2 regions of the Leclercia sp. genome follow, and region 1 is predicted to be linked to the other one. Evidence: predicted binding sites of a transcription regulator. Region 1 holds the regulator's gene; the other holds the start of a gene.
What was found. Region 1 encodes PurR, which represses purine synthesis genes. Its sites were predicted from a motif close to CANGCAAACGTTTGCNTG; they were not measured.

Region 1 (4,284 bases):
TCCGTTTGGGCGCAGGTATGGGTAGGCGCTGAGTGTAGGGAGTGCAAACCCGCTTGTGAAACGCTAATATTTGGCGGTTGCGTTCAAAAATTTTGCAGGCAGAAAATGTGGTCAGAATATTCTCTTGAAGTGGTGGATGCCGTCGCGCGTAACGGCAGCTTCAGCGGAGCAGCGCAGGAGCTGCATCGCGTTCCGTCCGCCATCAGCTATACCGTGCGTCAGCTGGAGGAGTGGCTGGCGGTGCCGCTGTTTGAACGGCGTCATCGCGACGTGGAGTTGACCCCCGCCGGGACCTGGTTTCTGAAAGAGGGGCGGTCTGTTATCAAAAAAATGCAGATCACCCGCGAACAGTGTCAGCAGATCGCCAACGGCTGGCGCAGCCATATCTCCATTGCGGTGGATAATATCGTGCGCCCCGAGCGCACCCGGCAGATGATTGTCGATTTTTACCGCCACTTTTCGGACGTCGAGCTGCGGGTCTCGCAGGAGGTCTTTAACGGCGTCTGGGACGCGCTGGCGGACGGCAGGGTGGAGATGGCGATAGGTGCCACCCAGGCGATCCCGGTCGGGGGACGCTATGCGTTTCGTGATATGGGCACGCTGAGCTGGATTTGCGTGGTCGCCAGCCATCATCCGCTGGCCGCCATGGAAGGGCCGCTCAGCGATGATACCCTGCGCAACTGGCCCTCGCTGGTGCGCGAAGACACCTCCCGCTCGCTGCCGAAACGCATCACCTGGCTGCTGGACAACCAGCGGCGGATTGTTACACCCGACTGGGAATCGTCGGCCACCTGCCTCTCGGCCGGCCTGTGCGTGGGGATGGTGCCGGTGCATTTTGCCCGACCGTGGATCGACAGCGGCAAGTGGGTTGAGCTAACGCTGGAAAATCCCTTCCCGGATGCGGCGTGCTGCCTGACCTGGCAACAAAACGATATGTCGCCGGCTTTGGCCTGGCTGCTGGATTATCTGGGAGACAGTGAAACGATGAACCGGGAGTGGCTGCGGGAGCCAGAGATGCTGGCTCCCGGAGAGGATTAACGGCGGTAGTCGCGGAACGGACCATCCGCGACGGAGCGGCGTTCAATCAGGCGCGGATGTACCTCAATGGACTGGGACTCTTCGCGCTTATTGACGATACGGTCCAGCAGCATATTGAAGGCGGTCTCCCCCAGCGAATCTTTCGGCTGGTGGATGGTGGTCAGCGCCGGGGTAAAGAAGCGGGCGTTGCGCACGTTATCATACCCGATCAGCGAAACGTCCTGCGGAACGCGCAGACCCATCTCATCGGCGGCGCAGAGCGCACCCATCGCCATAATATCCCCGCCGCAGAAGATGGCGGTTGGACGCGGGCTCTGGGAGAGGATCTGCTGCATGGCGCGGTAGCCGGACTCCGGCTCAAAGTCACCCTGCACGATCCAGTTTTCCGGCACCGTGATTAATGCCTCTTCCATCGCCTTCATAAAGCCCGCCAGACGCCCGGCACCGGTGTTGCGCTCCAGCGCCCCCGGGATCACGCCGATTTCGCGGTGGCCGCGTTCGATCAGATAACGACCGGCCATGTAGCCGCCTTCAAAGGCGTTATCGATCACCGAATCGGTAAAGTCGGCCTTCGCTTCGCCCCAGTCCATCACCACCATCGGAATATTGCGATACTCTTCCAGCATGGTGAGCAGGGGTTCCGGGTATTCGGAACACATCACCAGCAGACCGTCGACGCGCTTTTGCGCCATCATCGACAGATAGGCCCGCTGTTTTTCGAGGCTGTTCCAGGCGTTGCCGAGGATCAGGGTGTAGCCTTTCTGGAAGCAGTTCTTCTCTACCGCTTCAATAATTTCCGCAAAATAGGGCGCTTCACTGCTGGTCGCCAGCAGGCCGATCGATTTGGTGTGATTCACCTTCAGACTACGGGCCACGGCGCTTGGAGAGTAGTGCAGCTCTTTAATGGCCGCCCAGACGTTGTTGCGGGTCTCTTCCGCGACAAAGCGGGTTTTGTTAATAACATGTGATACGGTTGTAGTGGAAACGTTTGCGCGTTTCGCCACGTCTTTAATTGTTGCCATCAGATGTCACTCCAGACCATATCTAAGCTCCTGAAAAACCAATAGGTAAACGTTTGCCTTCACTCGCCCTAATTGCGCAATTTGAATTGCGGTACGCCGGGAAAACGACACAGGACGTCAGGAGGGGGTCAATGGCCGGTACGCTAATAAATTTAGCGTGGAATTTTGTCTTATCTTGGCCCAAAGGGGAAGAGCAAAAACCGATATCAATCTAAATCCTGCAAGATTTTTACCCTCAACTGTGTAAAAATGAGCAAGCTCACTCTTCGTAGGGTGATTAAAAGGAGAAAAATTGATGAGTACCGATCTTAAGTTTTCGCTGATTACTACCATTATTGTTCTGAGTCTGATTGTTGCCAGCGGTCTGACTGCGGCACTGCACTGATTGATGCGGGAGAGGTCAGCTCTCCCTCGTTCCTTTTCGCTTATTGTTACGCGCCCTGCAAAAATCTTTTGCTAAATTGTTAACTTCTCATTTTTTGTGATTGATGTCATGCTTTCGCCTTCATTGTTCTGTGTCGCCTGACGACACGGTGTCTGGAGTTGAAGTATGAGAATCAATTTTCCGCTGCTGGCCCTGGCCATTGGTGCCTTTGGTATCGGTACCACCGAATTTTCCCCGATGGGCCTGCTACCGGTTATTGCCCGGGGCGTGGATGTCTCTATTCCCGCTGCAGGCATGCTGATCAGCGCCTACGCCATCGGCGTGATGGTGGGCGCGCCCCTGATGACCCTCCTGCTGTCCCATCGCGGACGCCGCAACGCGCTGATCTTTCTGATGGCGATCTTTACCGTGGGTAACGTTCTCTCGGCGCTCTCGCCGGATTACACCACCCTGATGCTGTCGCGTATTCTCACCAGCCTGAACCACGGTGCCTTCTTTGGCCTCGGGTCGGTAGTGGCCGCAAGCGTGGTGCCGAAACACAAGCAGGCCAGCGCCGTCGCCACCATGTTTATGGGCCTGACCATCGCCAATATTGGCGGCGTGCCTGCCGCAACCTGGATGGGCGAAGTCATTGGCTGGCGGATGTCCTTCCTGGCTACCGCGCTGCTGGGTGTCGTCTCGATGATCGCGCTGTTCTTCTCCTTACCTGCGGGTGGGGCGGGCGAAAAGCCGGAAGTGCGCAAAGAGCTGGCGGTTCTGCTGCGTCCGCAGGTGTTATCTGCCTTGCTGACCACCGTCCTCGGCGCTGGCGCGATGTTCACCCTCTATACCTATATTGCCCCGGTGCTGCATGACATCAACCAGGCGACCCCGGCCTTTATCACCGCCATGCTGGTGCTGATTGGCGTTGGTTTTTCCATCGGCAACTATCTGGGCGGCAAGCTGGCGGATAAGTCCGTGAGCGGCACCCTGAAAGGCTTTTTACTGCTGCTGATTGTCATCATGCTGGCGATCCCTTGGCTGGCGCGTAATGAAGTGGGCGCGGCCGTGGCGATGGTGGTATGGGGCATGGCGACCTTTGCGGTGGTACCGCCGCTGCAGATGCGCGTCATGCGCGTCGCAAGCGATGCGCCGGGATTATCATCGTCTGTAAATATCGGTGCTTTCAACCTGGGCAATGCGCTGGGTGCGGCAGCCGGTGGGGCAGTGATATCCAGCGGGATGGGTTACAGCTTCGTACCGGTGATGGGGGCCATTATCGCCGCCCTGGGACTTATTCTGGTCTTTGCCTCCGGGCGAAAACAACCTGAGCCGGTTTGCGCCACCGAATAAAAATAACGCCGAAGGAGTTCCCTTCGGCGTTTTCATTATGCCGCGAAGTTCTTCGCCACAAATTCCCAGTTTACCAGCGCCCAGAAGTGCTCGAGGTAATTCGGGCGCGCATTACGGTAATCGATGTAATACGCATGTTCCCAGACGTCGACGGTCAGCAGCGGAGTCGCGCGGGTGGTTAACGGCGTTCCCGCGTTAGACGTAGAGACGATCGCCAGTTTGCCGTCTGCCTCTTTTACCAGCCAGGTCCAGCCTGCGCCAAAGTTCTTCACCGCAGCATCGGTAAACTTCGCTTTAAATTCCGCAAAGCTGCCGAACGCAGCAGTGATGGCCGCAGCCAGCTCACCCGTGGGTTCGCCGCCAGCATTGGGTGCCAGGCAGTGCCAGTAGAAGGTGTGGTTCCACACCTGAGCGGCGTTGTTAAACACGCCGCCTTCGGACGTGCGCACGATCTCTTCCAGGGATTTCCCTTCGAACGCGGTGCCGCCGATCAGGTTGTTCAGGTTG
Region 2 (4,284 bases), 850 kb from region 1:
ACCGGGCTCATAGACGTGTCGGTAGCGATAACCGTTGCGACTCCAGGGCGCCGAGACGTCACGCTGCGGAACGCGCTGCACCATTTCATTCAGCAGACGATCCTGCAGCGCCTGCTGCGTCGACATGACCCGGCGGCCATAGTCATTTTCATCGTGGAGGTAGTCCAGTACCTCCGGCTGTGAGCGGGTATCGTCGCGCAACCAGTAATAGTTGTCGATACGCGTGTCACCGTGCGCGGTGAGAGCGTGCGGTATGCGTTGGGCTTTAGGTGGCATGTCAGTATGATTCTTTTACGTTTAACACCCTATAAGGTTGGCAAAACATGCGCACGATGCAAGCGAAACGGGATACCCTGGGGTAAAAAGTTAGCCGGGGAGCGCCTGTTTTTGCTGGCGAATATCCTGCTCAATCCCCTCCCGGACCTCGGTCGGGATTTTCAGCGCATCGCCCAGCGCATCGAGATAGCTACGCTCCATAAAGTGATCGATATCGATCGCCGCACAGCTCAGGAAATAGAGTTCCAGCGCTTCCTCTTCATTTTTGATCCCCTGCGCCAGACGCTGTGGATCAAGCGGCTGCTCAATGGCCTGGGCCACCAGCGCTCTGCCCTGCTCCTCCACGCCCGCTTCCCGCAGCTGCTGCTCTATAGCGGTGCGCTCCTGGTCGTCAATGTGGCCGTCACTCTTCGCCGCAAAGACCAGCGCCAGGATCAGCCTTTCGCTGCGCACATCCAGCGCCGAGGTCTGCTGACCAAACTGCGGTTCACCCTGATGGGCAGCGCGCACCTTATCCTTGTATTTATTCCACAGCACGGTGCCGGCAATCGCGCCGCCGCCCGCCAGCAGGGCGCCGGTGCCGTATTTCGCCAGCAGCTTACGCGAGGTTTTGTTCGCCACCAGCAGCCCGGCAAGACCGCCAAGCGCCCCTGGTGCGAGCATTTTGCTCAGCCCTTCACCCGAGGTAGATCCCGTTTTCTGCCCAAGTAGAGACTGCAATTGATTCAGCCAGTTTGACATGATTTCCCTCACTTAACGGTGGATGAATCTCACAGCCTAAGCGAGGGGATGTCAGGAAATGTCTGCCGCGACAAAAGAAGCGAAAATTCACTTTTTCGGTGACAGGTACTGCGCGCTGCCCGCTTTACAGTCCACTTTAACCTGATAGTGAATATCGGTGTTTTTACCGCGCACCGTCAGCGGGACGGTCCAGCGATCGTTTTCACCCTTCACCTCCTTCGGATTGATCCACGCCACCGGGTCGGCCTGGCCGAGGGTCTTTTGATCGTCGGCCCAGCGCACGATGCGGTTTTGCAGATAGTCCCGCTTCACGCTGGCGGCAATGCCCTCGGCATCCTGGCCTTCACAGGCTGGAAACTTCACGGTTTTCTCATCGGCTGCCTGCGCCGTCAGGCTGGCACCCAGCAGCGCCAGCGCCATTACTACCCCTGTTCTGTTCATTACGATCTCCTGTATTGGCTCCCCAAAAGCATGGTCGAAAAATGTGGCGATGCAAATAACCGCCTGTCGGCGCAGCTGATTTCCGCGAAGCAAGACAGACGCAAACGTTTTCGTTTATACTGCGCGCAACTTTTTCAGGGGGATGATTATGACTCGTTTAGGAACTGCGCTGCGCCCGGCAGCGACGCGCGTAATGTTGCTCGGCTCCGGTGAACTGGGCAAAGAGGTGGCGATTGAATGCCAGCGTTTAGGGGTTGAAGTGATCGCCGTCGATCGCTATGCCGATGCCCCGGCCATGCACGTAGCCCATCGCTCGCACGTGATTAATATGCTCGATGGCGACGCCCTGCGCGCGGTGATTGCCGCCGAAAAACCGCACTTCGTAGTGCCGGAAATCGAAGCCATCGCCACCGATACCCTGCTGGCGCTGGAAGCCGAAGGCCAGCGCGTGGTGCCCTGCGCCCGCGCTGCGAAGCTGACCATGAACCGGGAAGGCATTCGCCGCCTGGCGGCGGAAGAGCTGGCCCTGCCGACGTCAAGCTACCGTTTTGCCGACAGCAAGCACGATTTCCTGCAGGCGGTGAATGAGATTGGCTACCCGTGCATCATTAAGCCGGTGATGAGCTCCTCCGGCAAGGGGCAGAGCTTTGTACGCAGCGCCGACCAGCTGGATCGGGCCTGGGATTACGCCCAGCAGGGTGGCCGCGCAGGCGCCGGACGGGTAATCGTTGAGGGCGTGGTGAAGTTTGATTTTGAGATCACCCTGTTGACCGTCAGCGCTGTCGATGGCGTACACTTCTGCGATCCGATTGGCCATCGCCAGGAAGATGGCGACTACCGTGAGTCCTGGCAGCCGCAGCAGATGAGCCCTCTGGCCCGCGCGCGCGCCGAGGAGATCTCCCGTAAAGTGGTGCTGGCTCTGGGCGGCCACGGTCTGTTTGGCGTCGAGCTGTTTGTCTGCGGCGATGAGGTGATTTTCAGTGAAGTCTCTCCACGTCCGCACGATACCGGCATGGTAACCCTGATTTCCCAGGATCTCTCCGAGTTCGCCCTGCACGTTCGCGCCTTCCTTGGCCTGCCGGTCGGCGGCGTGCGTCAGTATGGCCCGGCGGCGTCGGCGGTAATCCTGCCGCAGCTGACCAGCCAGAACGTCACGTTTGATAACGTCGATGCCGCCGTAGGCGCGGGCCTGCAGCTGCGTCTGTTTGGTAAGCCGGAAATAGAGGGTTCGCGTCGCTTAGGCGTCGCGCTGGCGACAGGCGAAAACGTGGAAGAAGCGGTAGAGCGGGCGAAACAGGCCGCTGCCAGCGTGCAGGTTGCAGGATAAAAAAAACGGGCCTGTCGGCCCGTTTTTATCGCGTTTGATGTATTTCGTAGCCCGGGTAAGGCGAAGCCGCCACCCGGCAAAACACCATCTTACTGCTGCGCGCCTTCTACCGCTTCGCGCGCCAGCTTAGTGATGCGATCCCAGTCGCCCGCTTCCAGCGCATCCGCGGGAACCAGCCAGGAGCCACCGATGCACAGCACGCTTTTCAGCGCCAGGTAGTCACGGTAGTTCGCCGGGGAGATACCACCGGTCGGGCAGAAACGCACGTTGGCGAACGGACCTGCGATAGCCTGCAGCGCTTTGGTGCCGCCGTTAGCTTCCGCCGGGAAGAATTTGAACTCTTTCAGACCGTAGTCCAGACCCAGCATCAGCTCCGATACGGTGCTGATACCCGGGATCAGAGGGATGGAGCCTTCGGTTGCCGCTTTCAGCAGGGGCTCGGTCAGACCCGGGCTGATGGCGAACTGCGCACCGGCTTCGGTGACTTCAGCCAGCTGCTGTGGGTTCAGCACGGTGCCCGCGCCGATGATGGCTTCCGGCACTTCTTTGGCGATGGCGCGAATGGCATCCATTGCACAGGCGGTACGCAGGGTGACTTCCAGGACGCGAACGCCACCGGCAACCAACGCTTTCGCCATCGGTACAGCGTGTTCCAACTTGTTAACCACGATAACCGGCACTACCGGGCCAGTTTTCAGGATTGCTTCTGCACTTGTTTTCCAGTTTTTCATCAGAGTTTTTCTCTCGCCAGATCGATAATTCTTGTCGTCTTAAAACGTAATACAGGTCGCGCCCTGCTCTGCGCCGGAGAGGTTCTCGCGCAGCGCACTGAACATTTCGCGTCCCGTGCCCACGCGCGATGCGCTCAGGTCAGGAATATGTGGCTTACGTGCGGCAAGGACCGCCTCATCCACCAGTAAGGTCAACTCGCCGGTCTGACCGTTAACGCGGATGATGTCGCCATCGTACACTTTTGCCAGCAATCCACCGTCGTAGGCTTCCGGGGTGACATGGATGGCAGAAGGCACTTTACCTGATGCGCCGGAGAGGCGTCCATCGGTTACTAACGCAATTTTGAAACAGCGGTCCAATAATACACCAAGTGGCGGCATTAGTTTATGTAATTCTGGCATGCCGTTCGCTTTTGGTCCCTGATGACGGACCACGACCACGCAGTCTTTGTCCAGCAGACCGGCTTCGAAGGCAGGCAACACGTCATGCTGGCTCTCGAACACCACTGCCGGAGCTTCGATGATCTGGTTTTCCACCGGCACCGCAGAGGTTTTCATGACTGCCCGACCCAGATTGCCGGTCAGCACCTTTGTTCCGCCGTGGTGAGAGAAGGGCTTATCAAAGGTGGCGATCACGCTATCATCCAGCGAAGCATGCGCCCCTTCACGCCAGTCCAGCTCGCCGTCGTTCAGCCACGGCTCCAGGGTGTAACGCTGGAGGCCGAAACCGGCCACCGTGTTGACGTCCTCGTGCAGCAGGCCGCCTTT

Region 2: a site for PurR is predicted at 1,556-1,573, ahead of purT (formate-dependent phosphoribosylglycinamide formyltransferase). Genes of this name have one in related genera too.

What each region holds. Positions count from the first base shown of each region.
Region 1 is NZ_DAIQCE010000001.1:1,367,572-1,371,855, reverse strand. Features, by position in the region: gene punR (DNA-binding transcriptional activator PunR) at 106-1,038, shown strand; gene purR (HTH-type transcriptional repressor PurR) at 1,035-2,060, opposite strand; gene cydH (cytochrome bd-I oxidase subunit CydH) at 2,356-2,445, shown strand; gene V7Q49_RS06405 (MFS transporter) at 2,611-3,777, shown strand; gene sodB (superoxide dismutase [Fe]) at 3,813-4,284, opposite strand, start outside.
Region 2 is NZ_DAIQCE010000001.1:519,482-523,765, reverse strand. Features, by position in the region: gene ptrB (oligopeptidase B) at 1-276, opposite strand, end outside; gene V7Q49_RS02355 (tellurite resistance TerB family protein) at 367-1,017, opposite strand; gene yebF (protein YebF) at 1,105-1,458, opposite strand; gene purT (formate-dependent phosphoribosylglycinamide formyltransferase) at 1,607-2,785, shown strand; gene V7Q49_RS02340 (bifunctional 4-hydroxy-2-oxoglutarate aldolase/2-dehydro-3-deoxy-phosphogluconate aldolase) at 2,875-3,516, opposite strand; gene edd (phosphogluconate dehydratase) at 3,556-4,284, opposite strand, start outside.